DNA from 2 places in the Pseudarthrobacter sp. L19 genome. Region 1 is predicted to be linked to the other one. Evidence: riboswitches for the same ligand, from Rfam matches in the RefSeq annotation. Region 1 holds a riboswitch; the other holds the start of a gene.

Region 1 (7,306 bases):
CTGGTTCTTCGGATCCTCCGACGCGGCGAACGCCATCACGGTGGACAAGCCGCCGGCGTCGCTCTGGATCATGGGCCTGTCCGTGCGGATCTTCGGCCTGAGCTCCTGGAGCGTTTTGGTGCCCGAGGCATTGATGGGTGTCGCGACGGTGTGGCTGGTCTACCTGGCCGTCCGCCGGGCCGCGGCACCCGCGACGGCGGATGCCCGGCTGGCGCACCGAGCCGGACTGGTCGCGGGTGCGGTGATGGCTCTGACCCCGGTGGCGGTGCTGATGTTCCGCTTCAACAACCCGGATGCCCTGCTGGTCCTGCTGATGACCGCGGCCGCCTACGCGGTGCTGCGGGCCGTCCAGGACGGCCGGGTGCGCTGGCTGTTGCTGGCCGGGGCGCTGCTGGGCTTCGGGTTCCTGACCAAGCAGCTGCAGGTGCTGCTGGTGGTCCCGGGCTTCGCCGCGGCCTACCTGCTCGCCGGAGCGGCAGGAGTAGGCCGGCGGCTGCTGAACCTGCTGGCGACGGGCGCAGCCATGGTGGCAGCGGCCGGCTGGTGGTTGGCCGCCGTCGAGTTCACCCCGGCGGCGGACCGGCCCTACATCGGCGGCTCGCAGGGCAACTCGATCCTGGAACTGACCCTGGGCTACAACGGCCTGGGCCGGCTCAGCGGGGACGAGACCGGGAGCGTCGGCGGCGGCAACGGCTGGGGCACCCCGGCCTGCTCCGGCTTTTCAACAGCGAGTTCGGCGGGCAGATCGCGTGGCTGTTGCCGTCGGTGCTGCTGCTGGCGGCCGGGCTGCTGTGGCTGGGCCGGCGGGCGCCGCGGACCGACGCCGTCCGCGCCTCCGTGGTGGTCTGGGGCGGCTGGGTGTTGGTCACCGGGCTGACGTTCAGCCTGATGGCCGGCATCATCCACCCGTATTACATGGTGGCGCTGGCCCCGGGGGTCGCCGGGCTGGCGGGCCTGGGGTCGGTGCTGCTGTGGCAGCGGCGGGATCAGCCCGTGGCCGCCGGGACGCTCGCCGCGGCGGTGGCAGCGGCCGGGTTCATGGCCTTCGAGCTGCTGGGCCGCACGCCCGCGTTCGTCCCGTGGCTGCGCTGGCTGGTGCTGGTCGGGGCGCTGGCCGCGGCCGTCGGCGTGATGGTTCCGGCCGTCAGGGTCTTCGCCGGGGGCTCCGCGGGCGGCACCATCAGCCCGCTGACCCCGGCCGGCCCGACGGCGCGGCTGCTGGCGCGAACGACGGCGGGACTCGCCGTCGTCGCGGCCCTTGCCGGTCCCCTGGCGTACTCGCTGGCCACGGCCGCGACGGCCCATTCCGGCTCGATCGTCAGCGCCGGGCCCTCGGTGGGTGGCCGGGCGGGCCTGCCGGCCATGTTCGGCGGCACGGGCGGAGCCATGGGCAACGCGCAGGGCACTCCGTTCGGACGAACCAACGGCACCAACGGCACGGGAACGACTGGCACCGGCCGAGGCCAGGGCTTTGGCCAGGGCGGCGGCATGGGCGGGCTGCTCGGCGCGACCACGCCGTCGTCGGCCCTGGTGGACGCCCTCGAAACGGACGCCGGCCGCTATACCTGGGCGGCCGCCGTCGTCGGATCCAACAACGCCGCCGGCTACCAGCTCGCCACGCAGCTGCCCGTGATGGCCGTGGGCGGGTTCAACGGCACCGACCCCGCACCCACGCTCGAGCAGTTCCAGCAGTACGTCGCCGACGGCCGGATCCACTACTTCATCGCCGGACGCACCATGCAGGGCGAGAGCGGATCCGACGACGCCGCCAGGATCGCCGACTGGGTGGCGGCCACCTACCCCGCCCAGAGCATCGGCGGCACCACGGTGTACCTGCTGTCGAAGTAGCCACCCCGGACGGTCCGCCGTTTCGACGGTTCCCTGCCGCGTAGACGTCACTAAGCGTCGAGCGTGCAGGGAGCCGTCGAAACGGCCCGAAAACCGGACCCCAGCCAGCGCAACTCGGCAACCAGCCACACCGCGGCGTTACCTAAATGTGACATGCGAGAGAAAGTCCGGTATCGTTTTTATGGTGCGGCCATCGATCTGGCCGCATATCCGGGTCTGACGCCAAACTCTGCCGCTTCCCGGATTCCATGGATTGAGGCAGAGACGGGGAACCCAGAGTTCCCGGGCACCTGCATCCATGCACCCCTTGGGGTTAAGCCGACTCGTTGATGATCCGAGCGGCCGGATTTCTCATCCGAACCCGACAGCTAACTCCGTAGGCGTTGAGAGGCGAACATGACTGAACACAAGGCACCCGTGCGCCTAAAAGGCGCTAAACGCACCTCCTCGGCCGATGTCGCGCGCCACCGCGCCGACCCGGCCCAGGGCTCGGCCACCCGAGGCCGCGCCAGCTTTGGCTCCAAGGGCACGCTCACCGCCGTCGCGCTGACCGCGGCCGCCGTGCTGCTGGGCGCCGGCGCCGCAGGCCAGGCCACCGGCACCACCGCCCCGGCCGCGACCGCCACCCAGGCCCCGAGCCTGCAGCTCTCCGATCTGGAACGGCTCGGCAGCTACACCCCGGCCACGGCGCCGGCCAGCGTCGAGGCCCAGGCCTCCAAGGTCACCCCCGAGGCTCCGGCCGCGTCCACCCCCGCTCCGCCCACCCCGGCGCCCGCACCGGCTGCTCCGGCCCCCGCGGCGGCACCCGCCCCGGCCCCGCAGCCGGTAGCCGTGGACGATCCCGCCGGCGCCCAGGCCTACGCCGCCTCGCAGCTGCCGGCCCACGGCTGGGCCCCGAGCGAGATGCAGTGCCTGATGAAGCTCTGGACCCGCGAGTCGGACTGGAAGACCACGGCCACCAACCCGAGCAGCGGTGCGTACGGCGTGGTCCAGTCCCTCCCGGCCGAGAAGATGGCCAGCGCCGGCGCGGACTACATGACCAACTACCGCACCCAGATCAACTGGGGCCTGCAGTACGTGCAGGAACGGTACGGCTCCCCTGCGGCGCCCTGAACTTCCACTACGCGAACAACTGGTACTAAGCCGCTAGAGGCTGCAGCCACTTCGCGCAGAGATAGCAAAGGCACCGGATCTTCTCAGATCCGGTGCCTTTGCTGTGTCCCGGGTAGCCCGGGCGAGTCCTCGACAGGATGCGTAAGGGCGCTACCCGGCGATGCCGTAGAGCCGGTCGCCGGCGTCGCCCAGGCCGGGGACGATGTAGGACTTCTCGTTGAGCTTCTCGTCGATCGAGGCCAGGACGATCGTCACGTTGGCATCGGAGAGCTCTTCCTCCAGCTTGGCCAGGCCCTCGGGGGCGGCCAGCAGGCAGATGCAGGTGACGTCGGAGGCGCCGCGCTTGAAGAGGAACTTGATCGCCTCGCGCAGGGTGCCGCCGGTGGCCAGCATCGGGTCCAGGACGAAGATCTGACGGTCGGTCAGGTCCTCGGGGAGCCGCTCGGCGTAGGTGATGATGTCCAGGGTTTCCTCGTCGCGGGCCATGCCCAGGAAGCCGACCTCCGCGGTGGGGACCAGCTTGGTCATCCCCTCGAGCATGCCGAGGCCGGCGCGGAGGATCGGGACCACCAGCGGGGTGGGCTTGGTGAAGGCCGTACCGATGGTGGTGCTGACCGGGGTCTCGATGGTGACCGGTTCGGTGCGCACGTCACGGGTGGCCTCGTACGCCAGCAGCGTGACCAGCTCTTCGGTGAGCTGGCGGAAGACGGGTGACGGGGTGTTCTTGTCCCGCAGAACGGTGAGCTTATGGGCCACCAGCGGGTGGTCGACAACGAGAGTGCGCATGGGTCAAAACTATCATCCGGACGCTTCGGACCGCCCCCGCCCGCCGGGGGACCCGGCGTCGTCCGCCACCCTGCGAGCAGGCGCGGTTCCGGCGCCGTGGTGCCCGTCCGGCGCCCTCTCCCGCAGGTGCTGGTCATTGTCGAAGGTGGGGGCCGGGCCGGTCCGTTCCCGGTGTCTGATCACATGGAACAGCCGATGCGCCAGGATCACGATGCCCACCCAGCCCAGGCCCAGCGCCCAGCCGAAGATCACGTCGGTCATCCAGTGATGGCCCAGGAAGACCCGGCTCATGCCCATCGCGATGATGAAGAGCGCCCCGGCCGTGATCAATCCCACCCGGGCGATGGTGCGATGGACCTGCAGGCAGGTGAGGTACACCACGAGTGAGATGACCACGGTGGTGTTCAGGGTGTGGCCGCTGGGGAACGACGGCGAGGTCTCGTAGGGCGGGACGGCGTCGGCGAAGTCGGGGCGGGTGCGGCCGATGAGCTTCTTGCCCAGGGAGGTGGCGGTGACGGAGACGGCGGCCGCCCCGCCGATGAGGATCAGCGGGCGCCAAGTCCGGGTCCGCCAGATCAGCAGCGCGGTGAGGATGCTGGCCAGGATGGGCATGCCGATGCCGCCGCCGATGTTGGTGAACCCGGTGACGAACGCATCCAAACCGGGGCTGCGGAGCCGTTCCATGGCGGCGAGCGTGGGCTTGTCCAGGTTGGCCAGGCCGGCGTCGTCCACCACGTTGTCGTAGACCTCGGCGCTGGTCAGGGCCAGCGCCACCACCGCGATGCCGCCCAGCAGCATGGTGATCCACAGCGCGGCGTAGGGCACCACCCATTTGCCCCAGCGCCGCATCAGCCAGCTCTCAGTCCTGGTGCTCACTGCCTTCTCCCGACGTCCGGTGCACCCACGGTGCACAGCTTGCTTAGGATCGAAACTACCATTGAGCCATGACATCGCCCGAGCCCCGCCATGCCGAGTGGATGGGCCTCGCCCTGATCGAGGCGCGGCAGGCCCTCGCCACCGCGGACGTGCCGATCGGAGCCGTGGTGATCGGCCCGGACGGGACCATGCTGGGCACCGGCCGGAACGAGCGGGAGGCCCTCGGGGACCCGACTGCGCACGCCGAGATGGTGGCCATCCGTGAAGCCGCCGCCCGGCTCCGGGAGCGCCGTGCGTCCGAGGGGGCGCGCGACGACGGCTGGCGGCTGGCGGACTGCACCCTGGTGGTGACGCTGGAACCTTGCGCGATGTGCGCCGGCGCGGTGGTGCTGGCCCGAATTCCCCGCGTGGTGTTCGGCGCCTGGGATGAGAAGGCAGGGGCCGCGGGGTCCGTGTTCGACATTCTCCGCGAGCGCCGGCTGAACCACTGGGTGGAGGTCTACGGCGGGGTGCGGGAGCAGGAGTGCGGGGACCTGCTGCGGGACTTCTTCGCGGAGCACCGCGGCGCCTAATCCCTCCCCCTTATTCCTCTCCCTGGTCCCGGCGTCCCCTGGTCCCGCTTTAGCGTTCGGCGGTGGCCGTCGTCGAGGCCCGGAGCGCGTCGATCCTCTTCCGCCGGGAGGCCGGCGCGTCGAGGCTGAAGGCCCGGAAGTCGCCCAGGTCCTCCCGGATCCAGGCCTCCACCTCCACGATCCGACGACTCACCGCGGGCGTCAGGTCCCCGAAGACCCAGGCAGCGATCGCCCCGGCGGACGGGTCGTACTGCCACAGCCCGATGATCCGGCCCCGGTCCAGGATCGGGTGGTCCGGCAGGTCCGCCTGCAGCGCCAGCGAGCTGAGCCCGGCCTTGCGGTGGTCCGCTTCGTCCAGCAGCTCGGCCGCGTTCCGCCGCAGGAGTACCAGCGAATCGGTCCCGGCGAGCAGCTGGATCTGTTCCTCCGCCGGAGCCTGAAAGGCGGCGAGGCGGTCGACGTCGTCGGGCAGCATCCACAGCACCGCACTGTCTTTGCCCGCGTCCCCGGGGAGGGGAACCTCGACGGCGCCCGCGGCGGCGAGCGCCGCGCGGGTCTGCGCCACGGTGAAGCCCGTGAACCACTGGGACTGCTTGGCGGTGGCGCCGCCGGTCCAGCCGAGATAGCGGCGCATCAGCAGGGCACGGACCTCCTCGTCGGTGAGGTCGGAGGCGGGCAGGTCCCAGGCTTCGTAGGCGTACCGCTGCCGGTCCAGGCGCCCGTCCGCGGGAACGCGCCGGATCCGGCCCTCCGCCTGCAGGATTCCCAGCGCCGCGGGGAGCGTGGTGGCGGCGCCCTTCTTCTTCCCGTCCTCCCCCAGGCTCTGGACCGCATCGCCGAGTTCCTCCTTGAGCTGCCGCGGGTCCAGCGCGGTGCCGGCCTCGACGAGGACGTGCCGGACCTGCCCCTCGAGCAGGGTGATCTCGCCGCGGTCCACGCCCAGCCGGGTGAGCACCGCGACGGCGGTCTCCGCGGCGGGGCGGCCCAGGCGCAACGCCCAGGCAAAGTCGTCCATGCCCAGGACGTAGGTGCAGCCGCGCGCCGTCGGCAGTTCCAGGATCCGCTGGGCCTCGACGTCGGCGTCCACCTCGCCGCGGCGGAGGCCGGCGCGGGCGAACAGGGAAAGGTAGGGGTTGGCGCCGCCGACGGAGCGTGCCCAGCCCGCCTGTGCGAGGACTTGCCCGGCGGTTAAGCCGGCCAGCGACCCGTCCAGGCCCTGCCGGTGCCAGGACCAGGCGCGGAGGTTCGCGGCGGTGAAGCTCTCGGGCGGAAGGCTGACCGTGGCTGGCTGGGTGCTCATGCGCCCATTGTCCATCCATGCCGCGGGCGGCGGTACCGGGCGGCTCTTTCCCGATGGCTAAGGCGGGGTGATCCGTGCGGCGCGTTAGCGGCCCAGGATCTCCAGCACGGTACGGGCTGTCGCGTCCCAGCCGGGCAGGTGTTGCCGGGCGTCAAGCGCGTTGGTGCGCCACCGCGCCCGGAGCTCCAGTTCGGTGAGCCAGCGGCTCAACAGGTCTACCAGGGGGCGGGGTCCTCGGCGAGCGCGACGGCGGCGCCCGGCAGCCCGCGGTCGTCCACGTCGTCCGCCGCCGCCTGTTCTCCTGCCTGTAGTCCTGCCTGCGGCGTACCGGCCGTGAGCGCCTCCAACGCCCCGGTCCCCCGTCGGATGATGGCGGGGATGCCGCGAGCGAGGGATTCGGTAATGGCCATGCCGTACGTTTCCGCGCGAGAGATCAGCAGGGTGAGGTCGGTCTGCGCCCATTCGGTTTCCAGGGCGGCCCCGCGGAGCTCCCCGGGGATCCGGACCCGGCCGCCGAGGCCCAGCCGTTCCGTTTCGGCGCGGAGCTGGGCGGCGTACTCGGGGTCCGCAGTGTCCGCCCCTACCAGGGCGGCGGTCCAGTCCAGCTCGGTCAGGCCGGCGAGCGCCTGGAGGAACAACAGCTGGCTCTTGTTCGGCAGCAGCGCGGCCACCATGGCCAGGTGCGGCGGGGTGGACCCGGCCGCCGGGTGCGCGGGGTCGGTCCCGGGCAGCGCGACGGCGACGATCGTGCTGGCGGTGCCGGGCGTGCTGGCGGTGGCGTTGACGTCGAGGCCGTGCCGGGTGCGAAGGT
Region 2 (7,306 bases), 190 kb from region 1:
AACGGCTACGTGCAGACCACCACGGACCCGGCGATGCGCGGCCGGGTGATGGCCCTGTACATGGCGATCTTCATGGGCGGAACACCCATCGGGGCACCGTTCGTGGGCTGGGTGGCAAACGTCGCCGGCCCGCGCTGGTCCATGGGCGTGGCCGCCGCCGCCGGCGTGGGAGCGGCCCTGATCGGGATGGTCTGGATCATCCGGGCACGCCACCTGCGGATCGCCTTCAACCGGCGGGCCGGCGGCCTGCGCTTTTTCCGGCTGGTGCCCGGCGGGGCGATCGGCACGGCAGACGACGACGGCGTCGTCCGGGCGGTAAACCCCGACGACGCCGCCAGCCGCTAGGCCGCCCCGGAGGGCGGCTGCGGGCCTACTTCGCCAGCTCCGCCACGACGTAGTCGATGCACTCCAGCAGGGCCGACACGTCGTCCGGCTCGATCGCCACGAAGGTCGCGATCCGCAGCTGGTTACGGCCCAGCTTCCGGTACGGCTCGGTGTCGACGATCCCGTTGGCGCGCAGCACCTTGGCGATCGCGGCCGCGTCGACCGACTCGTCGAAGTCGATCGTGGCGATCACGTTGGAGCGGTCCGCCGGATCCGAGACGAACGGGGTGGCAACGCCCGATGCCTCGGCCCAGCGGTAGATCCGTCCGGCGGAGTCGGCGGTGCGTGCCGCGGCGAAGTCCAGGCCGCCGCTGGCGTTGAGCCAGCGCACCTGCGCGTCCAGGGTCACCAGGGTGGCCAACGCGGGGGTGTTATAGGTCTGGTTCAGCCGCGAGTTGTCGATGGCGGTCTGCAGGTCCAGGAAGTCCGGGATCCAGCGGCCGGACGCCTTGACCCGCGCGGCCCGCTCCAGGGCCGCGGGGGAAAACAGGCCGAGCCACAGCCCGCCGTCGGAGGCAAAGTTCTTCTGCGGCGCGAAGTAGTAGACGTCGGACTCGGCGACGTCGACATCCAGGCCGCCGGCGGCGGAGGTCGCGTCGACCAGGACCAGCGAGCCCTCGTCCGCGCCGGCCACCCGACGGACCGGGGCGGCCACACCTGTGGAGGTCTCATTCTGCGGCCAGGCGTAGACGTCCACGCCGGCCTCCGCCCGAGCCTCGGGCCGGGTGCCCGGCTCCGCCTTGATGATCGAGGACTCGGCCAGGAAGGGCGCCTTGTTCGTGGCGGCGGCGAACTTGGAGCCGAACTCGCCGAAGGAGAGGTGCTGTGCCTTGTTCTCTACGAGCCCGAAGCTGGCGATATCCCAGAACGCCGTCGAGCCGCCCACGCCCAGGACCACCTCGTAGCCCTCGGGGGCGCGGAAGAAGTCGCTGAGGCCGGAACGGACCGAGCCCACCAGGTTCTTGACCGGGGCCTGGCGGTGCGAGGTGCCGAGCAGGGTGGCCGAGGCCGATGCCAGGGCCTCCATCTGTTCCGGGCGCACCTTCGAGGGCCCGGCGCCAAACCGGCCGTCCTTGGGAAGAAGGTTCGCGGGGATGGTGATGCTGGTGTCGCTCACAATGGCTCCAATGGTCGGCTGGGTGCGAGAGGTGGCTGGTCGGCCGGTAAGGACCGCTTCCATTCTGCCCGACGGCGGCCCCGGCGCCGGAAAGCGGGCTGTCATAGTCCGGTCAGGAAGCCGGCTCTAAAATTATCCGGAGTAATTCACAATAGGCTAGGCTGTCGGGAGCGTATGGCGGATCCCGGGTGGCCGCGCCCCGCACGTTGTACGGTGGAATGACGCAAGGACGGCGCTCAAGGAGCTGAGCTGGATGACGGATCTGATCGACACTACGGAGATGTATCTTCGGACCATTCTGGAGCTTGAGGAAGAGAACATCGTCGCGCTCCGGGCCCGCATTGCCGAACGACTCCGCCACTCCGGACCCACCGTCTCCCAGACCGTCGGCCGGATGGAACGGGACGGGCTGGTCGTGGTCTCCGGCGACCGCCACCTGGAACTGACTGAGGTGGGCCGGCGGCGCGCCACCGAGGTGATGCGCAAGCACCGCCTCGCCGAACGACTGCTGGCTGACGTGATCGGCCTGGACTGGGCGTACGTCCACGAGGAAGCCTGCCGCTGGGAGCACGTGATGAGCGAACGGGTCGAGCGCCGGATCTTCGAGATGCTCGACCACCCCACGGTCTCCCCTACGGCAACCCCATCCCGGGCCTCGCCGAACTGGGCGGCCTGCCGACGGCGGAACAGGCCGACGGCGTCGTCAACCTCCTGGACGCCATGGCGGGATATGCCGCGGGCTCCCGCATCACCGTGAGCCGGCTTGCCGAACCCATCCAGGTGGAACCCGAACTGCTGGTGCAGCTGGACGAGGGCGGTATCCGGCCCGGCGCCACCGTCTCGCTGGAGCGGGTGGGGGAGTACATCTCCGTCCGCGTCCCGGACATTGAGGGCGCGCTCGAACTGCCGCCCGAGGTTGCCGCCCACGTTTTCGTTACCCGGGGGTAGTGCGACGCGGAAGCATACCGTAAGTGTGCTGTTTACTAGCCCGTCTAGGAGATAACGAAATTATTACTACGGGCCTTAATCCCCTATAGTTATCGACTAGTACCGAGACTAAAGCGTTACCTGATCCGAAGCCGAGCTCTGCCAGCGGATCAGGGTGCGAATCACCTTCTGGCAGAGGCGGGGGAACCACTACCGGCCGGTAATTCCGGCCTCGGGGTGAAGTCCGCTAGCGGCAAGCGAACTCTCTGAGGACACTCTTTCCGGGTGCCTCTCTGCCTGGATGCTTGCGTCGGCGGACCGGGTCTATGAACTCTCTGACCCGAATCCGACAGCTAACTTCGCAGGCTTTTTCAGAGAGGAACCACTTGAGCACGCAGACCGTCCGCGGGCGCCGCCGCGCCGCCGGCCCCGCTCCGGAGCCGCGCCCCGCCGTCGACGTCACCGTCCCGCGCCCCCGCGATGCGCACCGGGACGAGCGCCGCGGCCGGCGCAGTCCGATCCGCCAGGTCGCGGACTTCGCCGCCGTCACCGGAATGGGCCAGAAGGCCGGAATGACCCTGGCCGCCGCCGGCATCGCACTCACCGTGGCCGTCCCGGTGACCGGCCCCGCGCTGGCCGTCGACGCCCCCACCGCGGGGTCCGTCTCCGCCGCGGCCCAGCCCGAGGTCAAGGCCGCCGCAGCCCAGATCGACTTCAACCGCACCGCCGTCACCACCAAGGGTGACCCGGACGGGAAGCTCAAGCAGCTGCTCAGCGCGCAGTCCGTTGGCTCCATCACCCGCGCCGCATCCGCGGGGACGCTCGGCGCCCCGCTGGACACCATGATCACGGCGTCGCCCTTCGGCTACCGGGTCAGCCCCATCACCGGCGCGGTCGGCGAATTCCACCGCGGCCAGGATTACGCCGCGCAGTGCGGCACAGCCGTCCATGCCGCCGCGAGCGGCACCGTAACTTTCTCCGGCTGGCACCCCTACGGGGGCGGCAACCGGATTGTGGTCGACCATGGCAATGGCCTGGAGACCACGTATAACCACTTGTCGTCATCCAGCGTCCACGTCGGCCAAAAGGTCTCCCGTGGCGATGTGATTGCGATGAGCGGAACAACCGGTGCCTCCACCGGCTGCCACCTCCACTTCGAGGTGATGGTCAACGGGGACGTCGTTGATCCGCTGGGCTGGCTCTAAAAGAGCCCACCGCAATGCTCACACTTCCGTGACACGCCGTGATCTGAATGTGACATTGAGTCCGAACTGTTGTACCGTATGAAGCACGCCAACTTCACCGAAGTTGGCGCTCTTGAGTGGATTGCCTAACTCTGCCACCGCTCAAGGTCCGTTCGCATGACATCGTCTGGCAGGGGCGGGGGAACCAATTTTGGTCTTCGCAAGAAGACCTAGGGGTTAAGTCGCAAAGCTTCCCAGGAAGCGGAGCGGCCGGGTGACTCCCATCCGAATCCGACAGCTCACCTCGTAGGCATTGGGAGAGGCTACTTTCGTGTCTTCACGCCACAATGCTGCGCGTTTTCGCGCTGGCGAGGCTCAGTCGAGCCCGCTGATGACCATGCACCGCGTTGCCCTTGCCGGCGCCCGGGATGGTTCACGCAATGCAGTTACTGCTTTTGGCGCGTCTTCGCAGTACACCCTTCGCTAAAGAAACCCGTTTCGGGGCGATCCGGCGTACCCCCAAGATGCCGGAGCGTCCTTAGTCCCGCCTGTTCAAGAGCGCGGACACAAAGGATCACGAAAGAGAGAACTAAATGACTACTCGTGCAACCATTGCACGCCACCGCGCGGAGGTCACCAAGACCAACTCGCTGGCTGTCATTGCCAAGGCCGTCGGCGACAACGCCGGTGGCATGGGTCGCCAGGCTGCGGTTATCGCTGCTGCCTCCGGCCTGGTCCTGACCAGCGGTATCGCGGCCAACGCCGCCGAGACCAACGTTCAGCGCGAATCCACCTCTGCTTCCGCCACCGAGGTTCAGTCCACCGCTCCGGCCACCATCTCGGCGGCCTCCAGCATCGCCATCTCCTACGAGAAGCCTGCTGTGACCACCGCGGCCGCCCCCGTCGTCGAGGCCCCGAAGCCCGTCGTCAAGGTGCAGGAAGCTGACACCACCACCGCCAACACCGCCGCAGCCACCCCGGCCGCCGGCACCGCGGTCAACGCGTCCGTCGCCACCAAGGCTCCGGCCGCCACCAGCGGCATGGGCGCCTCGATCGCCGCCGCCGCTTACGCCCAGATCGGCGTGTCCCAGGACTGCACCATGCTGGCCACCAACGCCCTGGCCGCCGTCGGCATCCACTACCACGGCTGGCCGGCAGGTTACCTGTCCCTGGGCCGCACCGTCAGCGCCGCCGAAGCGCAGCCGGGTGACCTCGCGTACTACCAGAACGGCGGCATGGGCATGGCCCACATCGCCGTTTACGTCGGCAACGGCATGGCCGTCCACGGCGGCTGGAACGGCGGCACCACCGCCCTCTACAGTGTCAACGTCGGTTCCGGCCCGGTCTTCATCCGCGTCGGCGGCTAAGACCCCCGCTTCCCGCGAAGCTTCGAGAAGGACCCCTGCCACCGGCTGGGGTCCTTCTCTGCTGACCGCGTGCCAGCGGTGCAGGAAGCACCGCTGGCACGCGGGCCCAGGATCCGCCACGGATGCCCTGCGGCCCGAAATTCGGTAATCCGGGCCACCCGTGTTTACTCTTGTGGTGTCGATCCTTAGCCTGACCATGCAGAGGGCAGCCGGCCCTCGTGCCACTGGCGGGTGCGGCCGTGAAGAGGGATGCGGATGCGCACACTCGTTCTGAATGCTGGATATGAACCGCTGGCGGTTGTGACCTTCCGCCGGGCGCTGGTGCTCGTGCTGACGGGCAAGGCCAGTGTCGTGGCCGAGGGGGACGACCCGGTGGTGGGGCCGCAGGATATCCTCGGCCGGCCGAGCGTCATCCTGCTTAACCGCTACATCCGCCCCCGCTACAACACCGTGACTGCGGTCAGCCGCCGGGGTGTGCTCCGCCGGGACGGCCACCGGTGCGCCTACTGCGCTAAACCGGCCCACACCATCGACCACGTCCAGCCGAAGTCCCGGGGAGGGGCCGACTCCTGGGAGAATCTGGTGGCCGCCTGCCTGCGCTGCAACAACGTCAAGGGCGACCACACCCCGGCCGAGATGGGCTGGAAGCTCGGGTTCACCCCGGTCCGCCGAAGGGCACGATCTGGCAGATCAAGGAGCTGGAGAAGCCCACCCCCGCGTGGGACCCGTTCCTGCTGCCCGAATCCGCGCACTAGCACCGCCGGCCGCCCGCAGGCCGCTAGGCTGGGCGGGTGGAATTCAACGCCGTCATTCTCGCCGGGGGCAGGTCCTCCCGGCTGGGCGGAACCCCCAAGGCCGCCCTCCGCTTCCGCGGGGACACCCTGCTGGAGCGGTCGTTGCTCGCGGCAGCCGGTGCACGCGGCGTCGCCGTCGTGGGACCGGAAACCGGCAGACTCCCGGACGGAATCCTCCTGTGCCGTGAAGACCCGCCCTTCGCCGGACCCGCGGCGGCCCTTGCTGCCGGGCTCGAGGCCCTCGCTCGCGGGGGAGCGGCCGGCGGGAGCCAGGCGCCGCTGACGCTGGTCCTGGCCTGCGACATGCCGCTGGTCGCCGACGCCGTCCCCGCACTCTTCGCCGACCGTGCCAGGGCGCAGCCCGGCTCGGACGGCAGCGTCGCCGTTTCGGCGGACGGCCGGATCCAGCCGCTGGCCGGCCTTTATGACACGACCGCGCTACAACGATCGGTGGCGGACGCGGCACGGCGCGGCACGCTGGTGGGCGGATCGTTGTTCGGCCTGCTTGCTAGTCTGGACCTGCGGACGGTTCCCGTGCCGCCCGGGTCCACCGACGACGTCGACACCTGGGCGGACGCCCAGGCCCTGGGAGTCGCGCGTCCCGGCGTTGCCGGGAACGGAAGCGGCCGCCCGCACACGACATGAAAGGCCCACCGTGAAGAGCCAGGACGAAACCCTCGAGGACTGGTGCCGCGCACTGCTCCAGGCCCTTGAGCTCGACGGCGTCGACATCGACATCAACGAGGTACTGGGACTCGCCGGCGTTGCCGCGCATTCCGTGGTCCGCCCAGCCGCACCGCTGACCACCTTCATCGCAGGTTTCGCCGCCGGGCTGGCCTCCGGCACCGGCCAGGCCACCGACGAGGTTTCCATGCGGGCCGCCATGGGCGTCGCGCGGAAACTGGCCAAGGAATACGCCGCCGAGGCCCCCGGGGAATGACGTCCGAGCCACCCCGCGCCGACGCCGACGACGCCGGGACCGAGCCCGCCGCGCACCGGCACCTGGCCCACACGTGGCAGGAAGCCCGGGAGCTCTCGTTCGACTGCGCCACCCCCATCCCGCCGGCCCCGGTGCCCCTGCGCCGAGCCCTGGGACGCACCCTCTCCGCCGACGTCACGGCCTTCCACGACATGCCGCACTATGCGTCCTCGGCCATGGACGGCTGGGCGGTGAACGGCAGCGGCCCCTGGATCCTGGCCGAACCCGGGCAGCGCCTCGCCCCTCACCAGGCCAGTCCCATCGTCACGGGCGGGCTGATCCCGCCCGGTGCGAAGGCCGTCCTCCGCAGCGAGAGCGGCAGGATCGGCCTCGATGAGGACCAGCTGCCGGTGCTGAAGCTTGGCGGTGGCGCGAAGCCGGGGAGCCCCGCAACGGCGACCACATCCGCAAAGCCGCCGAAGAAGCGGCCGAGGGCGAGGTCCTGATCCCCAAAGAGACCGTGCTCAACCCGGCCCACCTGGCCCTCGCCGCCCTCGCCGGCCACGACACCCTGCCCGTGCTGGGCAAACCGGTGGTCCGCCTGGTTTTCACCG

The links. A riboswitch is a leader RNA that binds a small molecule or an ion and turns the genes downstream of it on or off. The one in region 1 is predicted to bind cyclic di-AMP.
Region 2: it holds a riboswitch for cyclic di-AMP, as region 1 does, so the genes downstream of both, ACRQ5B_RS02735 (NlpC/P60 family protein) here and ACRQ5B_RS03590 (hypothetical protein) in region 1, are expected to answer to the same signal.

The regions. Positions count from the first base shown of each region.
Region 1 covers NZ_CP193935.1:797,285-804,590, forward strand. The annotation lists partial or broken gene ACRQ5B_RS03585 (ArnT family glycosyltransferase) at 1-1,848, shown strand, start outside; cyclic di-AMP (ydaO/yuaA leader) riboswitch at 2,064-2,246, shown strand; gene ACRQ5B_RS03590 (hypothetical protein) at 2,245-2,961, shown strand; gene upp (uracil phosphoribosyltransferase) at 3,112-3,747, opposite strand; gene ACRQ5B_RS03600 (phosphatase PAP2 family protein) at 3,760-4,623, opposite strand; gene ACRQ5B_RS03605 (nucleoside deaminase) at 4,692-5,195, shown strand; gene ACRQ5B_RS03610 (DNA glycosylase AlkZ-like family protein) at 5,245-6,495, opposite strand; gene ACRQ5B_RS03615 (hypothetical protein) at 6,580-6,705, opposite strand; gene ACRQ5B_RS03620 (glycosyltransferase) at 6,711-7,306, opposite strand, start outside.
Region 2 covers NZ_CP193935.1:607,613-614,918, reverse strand. The annotation lists gene ACRQ5B_RS02755 (MFS transporter) at 1-345, shown strand, start outside; gene serC (phosphoserine transaminase) at 371-1,501, opposite strand; partial or broken gene ACRQ5B_RS02745 (metal-dependent transcriptional regulator) at 1,755-2,449, shown strand; cyclic di-AMP (ydaO/yuaA leader) riboswitch at 2,579-2,810, shown strand; gene ACRQ5B_RS02740 (peptidoglycan DD-metalloendopeptidase family protein) at 2,815-3,633, shown strand; cyclic di-AMP (ydaO/yuaA leader) riboswitch at 3,781-3,939, shown strand; gene ACRQ5B_RS02735 (NlpC/P60 family protein) at 4,206-4,979, shown strand; partial or broken gene ACRQ5B_RS02730 (HNH endonuclease) at 5,235-5,734, shown strand; gene mobA (molybdenum cofactor guanylyltransferase) at 5,771-6,418, shown strand; gene ACRQ5B_RS02720 (DUF6457 domain-containing protein) at 6,429-6,713, shown strand; partial or broken gene ACRQ5B_RS02715 (molybdopterin-binding protein) at 6,710-7,306, shown strand, end outside.